2 regions of the Streptomyces sp. NPDC058534 genome follow, and region 1 is predicted to be linked to the other one. Evidence: riboswitches for the same ligand, from Rfam matches in the RefSeq annotation. Region 1 holds a riboswitch; the other holds the start of a gene.

Region 1 (4,621 bases):
GGGGCCGACCAGGCCGATCACCTCGCCCGCCGAGGCGGTCAGGGAGACGTCGCGCACCAGGTGGCGTGCTCCGGCGGTGAGGGTGACGCCCTCGACGGACAGGTCGGTCGCGGCGCTCATGCCCCTCCTCGGTCGGTACCGCGCCGGGCGTCCCGGCGCATCAGCCACAGGAAGAACGGCCCGCCGCACAGCGCGGTGAGCACGCCCACCGGGATCTCCATGGGCGCGGCGACGGTGCGTGCGGCGATGTCGGCCCAGATCAGGAAGACCGCTCCGGCGAGCGCGGCGGTGGGCAGCACCCGGCGGTGGTCGCCGCCGACGAACAGCCGTACCACGTGCGGGAGGATCAGCCCGACGAAGCCGATCGGGCCGGACGCGGCGACGAGTACGCCGGTGACCAGGGACAGCAGCACGAACATGCGGGCCCGGAAGCGGGCCACGTCCAGCCCCATCGTCGTCGCCGCCTCCTCACCGGCCAGCAGCAGGTTCAGGTTGCGGGCCTGCACCAGGAGCACGCCGATGCCCAGCAGCACCCCCAGACCCGGCAGCCACAGGGTCTCCCAGTTGACGCCGCCGAGACCGCCGAGGGTCCAGGCGAGCACCGCCCGGGCCTCGTTGCCGCGGTCGGTGGTGAGCAGCAGCAGGTCGAGGACGGCCGTGAGCACCGCCGCGATCGCCACCCCGGACAGGACCAGGCGCGTCGAGGTGATGCGCCCGCCGGTGCGGGCGGTGGCGTACACGATCACCAGAGCGCCGAGGGCGCCGGCGAACGCGGCGGCGGACAGCGACAGGGGCCCGAGGAAGCCGACGCCGAAGACGATGACCGAGACCGCCCCGAGGGACGCGCCGGAGGAGACGCCGAGCAGGTACGGCTCGGCGAGCGGGTTGCGGACGAGGGCCTGAAGGGCGGTGCCGACCACCGCGAGACCCGCACCGGTCACCGCTCCCAGCAGGACGCGCGGCGCTCGTACGTCGAGGACGATGGTCTCCCGCGCGCGGGACCAGTCCGGTTGGGTGAAGTCGGCGCCCAGGGCGTGCGTCACGATCCCCCAGACCTGGCCGGGCGGCACCTGGACCGAGCCGATGGCCAGGCCGGCCGTCACGGAGGCCACCAGCAGGGCCGCAAGGGCGAGCGACGTTCCCGCCATGGTCGTACGCCCCGCCCGGCGCGGCCGCGCCGACGGGTCCGGTTCGGCGACCGCCTCGGTGGCGGTGCCCGTCACCGGAAGCTCTCGGGGTGCAGTCCGTGGGCGAGGTCGCCGACGGCGTACGCCGACCGGATGCCGACCAGGGTCGCGGTCAGCGGCAGGACGACGAACCGCTTGTTCCTGACGGCGGGGACGTCGGCGAGGGCCGGCTGGGAGAGCAGGAACTCCTTCTTCTGCTCGACGCTGCCGGCTCCGGCGTAGTCGTAGATGGCGATGACCTCGGGCCTGCGCTCGACGACCTGTTCCCAGGAGACGTCGCCGAACACCTCGTCGAGGTCGCCGAAGACGTTCTTGCCGCCGGCCAGCCGGATCAGGTCGGTGCCCAGGCCCTTGCCGCCCGCGGTGAAGGCGCTCTTGTCGCCGCTGTCGTAGACGAAGACCGGCACCTCCGGTTCGCCCTTCACGGCGGCGGACGCCTTGGCCACGCGGCTCTTCAGGTCGGCGATCAGCTTGTCGGCCCGGTCGGGTACGCCGAAGACGCTCGCGACGGTGCGGATCTCGGCGTAGGTGTCCTTCATCGTCACCCGCTTCTCATCGCAGTACTCGCGGTTGAGGTGGGTGTCGATGCCCGCGTCGGCGAACGCCTCGCGGGAGCGGCCCTCGTTCTCGGCGAAGGCGCTGCCGTAGCCGCCGTAGACGAGATCGGGCTCGGCGTCGAGGATCTTCTCGAACGAAGGTTCCCGCTCGGCGAGTTCGGGTATCGCCTCGTAGTCCTTCTTCAGCTCGGGCAGGACGGCCGAATCGGGGAAGGCGGTGCCGACCATGCGGTCCTTCAGGCCGAGCGCGAGCATCAGCTCCGCGGGGTGCTGGTGGATGGTGACCACCCGGGACGGCGGCTTGTCGTAGGTCGTCCTCACACCGCAGTTGTCGATGGTGACGGGGAAACCGGCGAGGGAGGACGCCGAGGCCGGACCGTCCGGGCCGGCGTCGCCGGCCTCGTCGGAGGAGCCGCACCCGGCGGTCACCAGGGCCGCCGACAGGGCGAGCGCCGCGGCCGTGCCGCGCAGCGTCCGGCGGCGTCGGGCAGGGGAGAACAGGGCTGACACGTAAGCCTCCTGGGGAGTCCGCGCTCCTCGGATCGGGCCCGCGACAGGCCAGTGTCCTGACTCCCGGGCCGACGGCCCCCGGCTGCCCGCCCGATGGGCGCGGGGGCAGGTCGAGGGCACGCTGTGCCCGGTCACAGTGGCGGGACCGTGCCGGATTCGCACCGGCTTCCTGTCTCCCGTCGCGGCTATGACCTGGCGATATTACGTTCCTTTGGGCCGGGCGCAAAGCACGGGTGTTCAGCGTGCACGTAGTGCCCGTCCACGGGGCGGGGCCCCGCTGACAGCTCCGGGGACGGGATGCGAGGATGCCCGGAGCAATTGGGCGACGGCGGCCCGAGGAAGCCGGTGCGATTCCGGCGCGGTCCCGCCACTGTGATCGGCGAGCGAGCCCCCACACGACCACTGCCCGTACCGGGTGGGAAGGGGCGGGGCGAGCGACGACCCGAGAGCCAGGAGACTCACGCGGTCGCCTCCTCGACGGACCACCGGGGCGGATCTCCCCGGGGAGAGGGACGATGCCGCATGCCCGCCGAAGCGAGCCCGGCCGAAGCGACGCCCACCGGACCCGCGGACCCGACGCCCTCACGGGTCGTCGTCTGCCGGGACTGCTGCTGCGGCACCCCGAAGATCATCGGCGTCGACCACGCGGCGCAGACGGCGCGTCTGCGGGCCCGGGTGCCCGTGCGGGTGTCGGACTGCCTCGACGTGTGCGAACAGGCCAACGTGATCGTCGTCCAGCCCTCCGCGGCGGGCCGCGCCGCCGGCGCCCGTCCCGTCTGGCTGGGGCTGGTCAACGACCCGGACGCCACAGAGGACATCGCCGACTGGGTCCGCGCCGGAGGCCCCGGCGTCGCACCCCGACCGGACATCCTCGACCTGTACGCCATCACGCCCCCGCGACGCCCTACGGCCTCCTGATACCGCGTTCACCACCCGCACGAGGAGCGCCCGGTGTCCGCAAACGCCCAGGCATCGCCCGCCGACGTCACCGCCGCCCTGCACGACGTGGCCGCCCTCGGCGGCTTCTTCGTCCTGCGCGTCGGGGGCGGCGACGCGGGCCGGCATCCGCTCGGCCTCTCCTACTCGCGGGGTTTCACCGACCTCGCCGAGGCCGTCGCGCACCGCCACCGGGCGCGCGAACCGCGGATCGGCGTGTCCATCGCCCACCTCGGCCACGCGGCCCGCCTCTGGTCGCCCGCCCTGGCCTGCGTACTCCTGCACGGGATCGTCCCGGACCTGAGCCGGCTGGAGCGGGCCGACGACGGACCGGCCCTGCGCATGCCGCGCCCCGCCGGTCTGCGCACCGGCCCACTGCCGTCCCCGGCCCTCGCGCTGTACGAGCAGGTGACGGCGCACCTGGAGGCGCTGGCCCAAGGGCTGCGCGTCAAGGTCGCCCCACGACTGCTGGACGGCAACGCGGCCTCGGCGCTCGTCGAGGCGGCCCGCGCCCTGCTGACGGCCCACCCCGCACTGCGCGAGCCGCTCACCGGCCTCACCACCGAGCTGCTGAACACCGGACGGCTCGTGGGCACCGGAGAGATCACCGGTCCGGATCTCACGTTCCGGCGCCGCAGTTGCTGTCTCTACTACCGCGCGCCGAACGGCTCGAAGTGCGGCGACTGCTGCCTGGCCGGGTAGCGGGGACGGTCACCGGCCCTCGGTGTCGAGGGCGTTCAGAGGCTGTTCGGTCCAGATGACCTTGCCCTGCGCGTGATACCGAGTGCCCCAGCGCCGGGCGCACTGGGCGACGAGGAACAGGCCGCGGCCTCCCTCGTCGGTGGTGGCGGCCATGCGCAGGTGGGGCGCCGTGCTGCTGCCGTCGGAGACCTCGCAGATCAGGCTGTGGTCGAGCAGCAGCCGGACGCGCACCGGTTCGGCCGCGTGCCGGATGGCGTTGGTGACCAGCTCGCTGAGGATCAGCTCGGTGATGAACGCCGTCTCTTCGAGGCCCCACTCGGTGAGTTGGCGCGTCGCATCGGCCCGGCCGCCGGCGACGGCCGCCGGGTCACGCGGCACGTGCCACTCGGCGACCCGGTCGGCCGGGAAGGCCCGGGTACGGGCCACGAGGAGGACGATGTCGTCGTCGGGGCGGTCGGGGAGCAGGGCGTCCAGCAGCACGGCACAGGTCTCGTCCGGTGTCCGGTCCGCGTCGGCGAGCCGGCTGCGGAGCAGGTCGAGGCCGGCCTCGATGTCCCGGCCCCGGCCCGTCACCAGTCCATTGGTGAACAGGACGAGCCGACTGCCCTCGGGGAGCCGGAACTCGGCCGGAGCGAAGGGCAGGCCGCCGAGGCCCAGGGGAGGACCGGGCGGCAGCTCGGGGAAGTCCACGCTGCCGTCCGGGCGGACGACGGCCGGCGGCGGGTGCCC
Region 2 (4,621 bases), on a different contig from region 1:
ATGCCCGCCATCAGCGTCTCGGCGACCTCGCGCGCGTCCGCGAACACGTTGACCCGCATCACGACGAACCGGCGGCGCCGCTCGGTCTCCGCCTCGGGCATCGCCCGGTGACCGACCGCCGACGGCCAGGCGTCGCGTCCGCGCAACGGAACCACCTGGGCGAGGCCCTCCCACTGCTCATCGGTGACGTCGTGGCTGTTCACCGGCTCCCCCCCGATTCCGCTCGCCGTAATTGCCTGCACCAGCCAATTCTTACGGCAAGTCACCCGTTCGGCCCAACTGCGACACGGTCCCCCCGGCGGTCAGACCCGGGCCTCACTGTCCTGACGGCTGGCCAGGGCCCAGATGACGAACACGTCGATCGCCATCATGATCACGGACCAGACGGGTGAGTACGGCAGGAACAGGAACTGGGCGACCAGACTCAGCGAGGCGAGGACGATGCCCGCGACCCGCGCCCAGGCCATGTCCTTGAGCAGGCCGTATCCGGTGACGGCGACGAGGGCGCCGAGGACGACGTGGATGATGCCCCACCCGGTGAGGCTCATCTCGTAGACGTACGTGCCGATCCGGGCGTACACGTCGTCCTCGGCGATGGCCGCGATGCCCTGGAGGACGGCGAGGGCGCCGCTCAGCAGCAGCAGTACGCCCGCGAAGACGACGCCTCCGGTCACCCAGCCGCCCGACCGGTCGGCCGGGCGCTGGGACCAGGTGCCGTCGCCGCCGTGGGACGGCCGTCCGGGTGTGGGTTCGGCGTGCTGGCTCATGGACGGAGTCCTTTCTGCGTGTCCCCGTGAGGGGCCTCGGCCCGCCGCGCCGACGGCGCCGACAGGTCGTTCCGAGCCTGCGGGGCGCGGGGCTCCCCGGCCACGCGGGTCCGCCCGGACGGGTGAACGGCGGCCCGGCGTGCGCATGCGACCGCACGCCCCCTCGCGTTAACTGAACGGCACCCGCCGGAGCGGACGAAGGAGGGCACGTGACGAGTCGGCCGGCGCCGGCGAACGCCGCCCCGGGCCGGGCCGAGCAGTCGCTGCGGCACATGCTGCTCAGCCCCGGCTACCGGCGGCTGTTGCTGCTGTGCGTACTGCTGGGCGTGCCGATCGCGCTGGCCTGCTTCTTCTTCGTCGGCCTCCAGCACCAGTTGCAGCACTGGGTGTGGACCTCGCTGCCCGAGGCGGCCGGGTACGACACCCCGCCCTGGTGGTGGCCGCTGCCCGCGCTGGTGCCGGCCGGGCTGGTCCTGGCGCCGATCGTGACCCGGATGCCCGGCGGCGGCGGCCATCTGCCGGTGAACGGCCTGGGCGGGCCGCCCGTCGGTCCCCGGGCGCTGCCCGGAGCGGTCCTGGCCGCGCTGGCCACCCTGCCGCTAGGTGTGGTGCTGGGTCCCGAGGCCCCGCTCATGGCCGTCGGCAGCGGGCTCGCGCTGCTGGCGGTGCGGCGGACGGGCACGGGCGGCGACCAGCGGGCCGGCGCCATCCTCGCCACGGCCGGTTCCACCGCCGCGATCTCCACGATCCTCGGCGGCCCGGTGGCCGCGGCCGTACTGCTCATCGAGGGCGCGGGGCTGGCCGGGGCGCAACTGGTCGTCCTGCTGCTGCCCTGTCTGCTGGCCAGCGCCACCGGCGCCCTGGTCTTCACCGGCTTCGGGCAGTGGACCGGCCTGAAGATCGGCGCGCTCGCCCTGCACGACTTACCACCGGCCGCCAACCCGGACGCCGGTGACTTCCTGTGGGGCATCCCCACGGCGGCGCTGATCGCCGTGCTGATCACGCTGGCCCGCGAGCTGGGGCACCACACCGTCTCCTGGACCCGGCGGCACACGGCCGTCCGCACCGTGGTCTGCGCCACGGCCGTCGGGGTCTGCGTCGCCGCGTACGCGCTGATCACCGGCCGCTCCCCGGCCGAGGCGGCGCTGTCCGGCCAGGCCACCCTCGCGCAGATCGCCGCCCACCCGCACGCCTGGCCGGTGGGCGCGCTGATCGCCCTGGTCGCGTGCAAGGGGCTGGCCTGGGGCATCGCCCTTGGTAGCCTGCGCGGCGGCCCGATCTTCCCGGCGGTGCTGCTGGGCACGGCCACCGCCATGGCCTGCTCCGGGCTGCCCGGCTTCGGCGTGACCCCGGCGCTCGCCCTCGGCATCTCCGCCGCGGCGGCCGCGGTGACGGGGCTGCCGCTGTCCAGCGCGGTCCTGGCGGTGCTGCTCACGGGCGGGGACGCGTACGACCAGATGCCGCTGATCGTCACCGCGTCGGTCGTCGCCTTCGTCGTCTCCCAGGTGGTGCGCCGCACGGAACCGGAAGCGGCCCACGCCCCGACGACGGGAACGACCGGGTGACGGAGCGCCGGACCGTACAGACCCGTAACGCCTGGCGCACCGCCCGGCCCTGGGTCGTACGGGGCTGTGTCGCGGTGGCCGTGGTCGTGGCCTACTTCCTGCTCCCCCTCGACCATCTGGGCCCGCACCGGCCCGTGCTGAGCTGGGTGCTGTTCGCCCTGCTGCTGAGTGCCGTGGCCGCGCTGCTGCTCCGGCAGATCCACCACGTCCTGGTCGACCGCCCCGAGACCAGGCCCGGTGTGGTCATCACCCTGCTGATCATCCTGTCCGTGCACGTCTTCTCGGCCACGTACTACGCCCTCGCCAAGCAGCCCGGCGAGTTCACCGGCCTGCACACCCGCGTCGACGCGCTCTACTTCACGGTGGTCACGCTCGCCACGGTCGGGTACGGGGACATCACCCCGCGCGGGCAGTCGGCCCGGATCGTGACCCTGCTCCAGATCGTCTACAGCTTCGTCTTCCTCACGGCCGCCGCGACCGCGCTCAGCACGCGGGCGCGCGCCATGGTGGTCCGGCGCACGGAACGGGACCGGTCCGGCTGACGTTTCCGCAGCCCCGAGCCCTGTCCGCCCGGTCCCCGGCCGGGTCCGCGCGACAGGAGGCCCGCTTGTCACCACCCCCGTAGGAGCACTACTGTCGCCACGCCTTGGTGAACGGGAAATCCGGTGTGATGCCGGTGCGGCCCTCGCCACTGTGAATCGGGAAGTCCGGCTCCGGCCCCTTGTGGGCAGCCACTGGGTTCTAGGCCCTGTCGTCGGACTCCCGTCGTCCGCCCGGAGGGCGGGCCTCGCGGTGTCAGGTGCGTGCTCTCGGCGTGCCGGGCCCTGAGCCTCGTACTGGATGTACTTGGGTCAGGGCCCGGTGCGGCGAGAGTGCGTGCATGGCGCCGCGAGGCAGACGGGAGTCCGACGACAGGGCCTAACCCGGGAAGGCGTTGCTCGGACAGCGGTACCCGTCAGCCAGGAGACCGGCCAAGGCGCGTCGTCCATCCACGAGGTGCTGGAGAGGGTCTGCTGAGCCATGCACATAGCCGAGGGCTTTCTGCCACCGGCGCACGCGATCGCCTGGGGTGTCGCGTCCGCGCCGTTCGTCGTCCACGGAGTCCGGTCACTCACCCGTGAGGTCAGGGAGCACCCGGAGAGCACGCTGCTCCTCGGCGCCTCCGGTGCCTTCACGTTCGTCCTGTCGGCCCTGAAACTGCCCTCCGTCACCGGAAGCTGCTCCCATCCGACCGGCACCGGTCTGGGCGCCATCCTCTTCCGGCCGCCGATCATGGCGGTACTGGGCACCATCACCCTGCTCTTCCAGGCGCTGCTGCTCGCCCACGGCGGGCTGACCACGCTCGGCGCCAACGTCTTCTCCATGGCGATCGTCGGCCCCTGGGCCGGGTACGGCGTCTACCGGCTGCTGCGCCGCTGCGACGTGCCGCTGATGGTCGCCGTGTTCTTCGGGGCGTTCGTCGCCGACCTGTCCACCTACTGCGTGACCAGCGTCCAGCTGGCGCTGGCCTTCCCCGACCCGAGCAGCGGATTCGTCGGCGCGCTCGGCAAGTTCGGGTCCATCTTCGCCGTCACGCAGATCCCGCTCGCGGTCAGCGAGGGCCTGCTCACGGTGATCGTGATGCGGCTGCTGGTGCAGTCCAGCAAGGGTGAACTGACCCGGCTGGGCGTGCTGCTCACCAGGTCGGGCAAGACCACGTCCGACGAGCAGGAGGCGGTGGCCCGATGACCCGCAACGCGAAGATCAACGCCCTGTTGCTGCTCGCCGTGGCCGCGCTCGCGGTGCTGCCGCTGGTACTCGGGCTCGGCGACCACAAGGAGGAGCCGTTCGCCGGCGCGGACGCGGAGGCGGAGACGGCGATCACGGAGATCGAGCCGGACTACGAGCCGTGGTTCTCGCCACTGTACGAACCGCCGTCCGGGGAGATCGAGTCGGCGCTGTTCGCGGTGCAGGCCGCGCTCGGCGCGGGCGTGCTGGCGTACTACTTCGGTGTACGCCGGGGCCGGCGGCAGGGCGAGGAGCGGGCGGCGGCACTGCGGGATGCTCCCGAAGGGAACTGAGTGCTGCCGATCGACGCCGCGGCGCACAGCAGTCGGTGGCGCCGCCGCCATCCCGTGGACAAGGCCGTACTCGGACTGGGGCTGACCGTGCTCGCGATCTCGCTGCCGCCCTGGCCGGGCGCGGCGCTGGTGCTGGTGACGGCGCTTGCGGTGCTGCTCGGCCCGGCGGGCGTGCCCGGGCGCCGGCTGTGGCGGGCGTACCGGGTGCCGTTGGGTTTCTGTGTGACGG

The links. Region 1 has a riboswitch for cobalamin ahead of ACFWR9_RS23150 (ABC transporter substrate-binding protein). Riboswitches for the same ligand answer to the same signal wherever they lie in the genome.
Region 2: another riboswitch for cobalamin. It lies ahead of ACFWR9_RS14245 (energy-coupling factor ABC transporter permease); the one in region 1 lies ahead of ACFWR9_RS23150 (ABC transporter substrate-binding protein).

The regions. Positions count from the first base shown of each region.
Region 1 is NZ_JBHXNW010000038.1:26,007-30,627, forward strand. It holds gene ACFWR9_RS23140 (ABC transporter ATP-binding protein) at 1-120, opposite strand, end outside; gene ACFWR9_RS23145 (FecCD family ABC transporter permease) at 117-1,223, opposite strand; gene ACFWR9_RS23150 (ABC transporter substrate-binding protein) at 1,220-2,245, opposite strand; cobalamin riboswitch at 2,283-2,465, opposite strand; cobalamin riboswitch at 2,590-2,714, shown strand; gene ACFWR9_RS23155 ((2Fe-2S) ferredoxin domain-containing protein) at 2,777-3,172, shown strand; gene ACFWR9_RS23160 ((2Fe-2S)-binding protein) at 3,206-3,892, shown strand; gene ACFWR9_RS23165 (SpoIIE family protein phosphatase) at 3,902-4,621, opposite strand, start outside.
Region 2 is NZ_JBHXNW010000018.1:114,612-119,232, reverse strand. It holds gene ACFWR9_RS14265 (cell division protein SepF) at 1-203, opposite strand, end outside; gene ACFWR9_RS14260 (hypothetical protein) at 303-767, opposite strand; gene ACFWR9_RS14255 (chloride channel protein) at 1,040-2,332, shown strand; gene ACFWR9_RS14250 (potassium channel family protein) at 2,329-2,874, shown strand; cobalamin riboswitch at 2,963-3,323, shown strand; gene ACFWR9_RS14245 (energy-coupling factor ABC transporter permease) at 3,353-4,060, shown strand; gene ACFWR9_RS14240 (energy-coupling factor ABC transporter substrate-binding protein) at 4,057-4,392, shown strand; gene cbiQ (cobalt ECF transporter T component CbiQ) at 4,393-4,621, shown strand, end outside.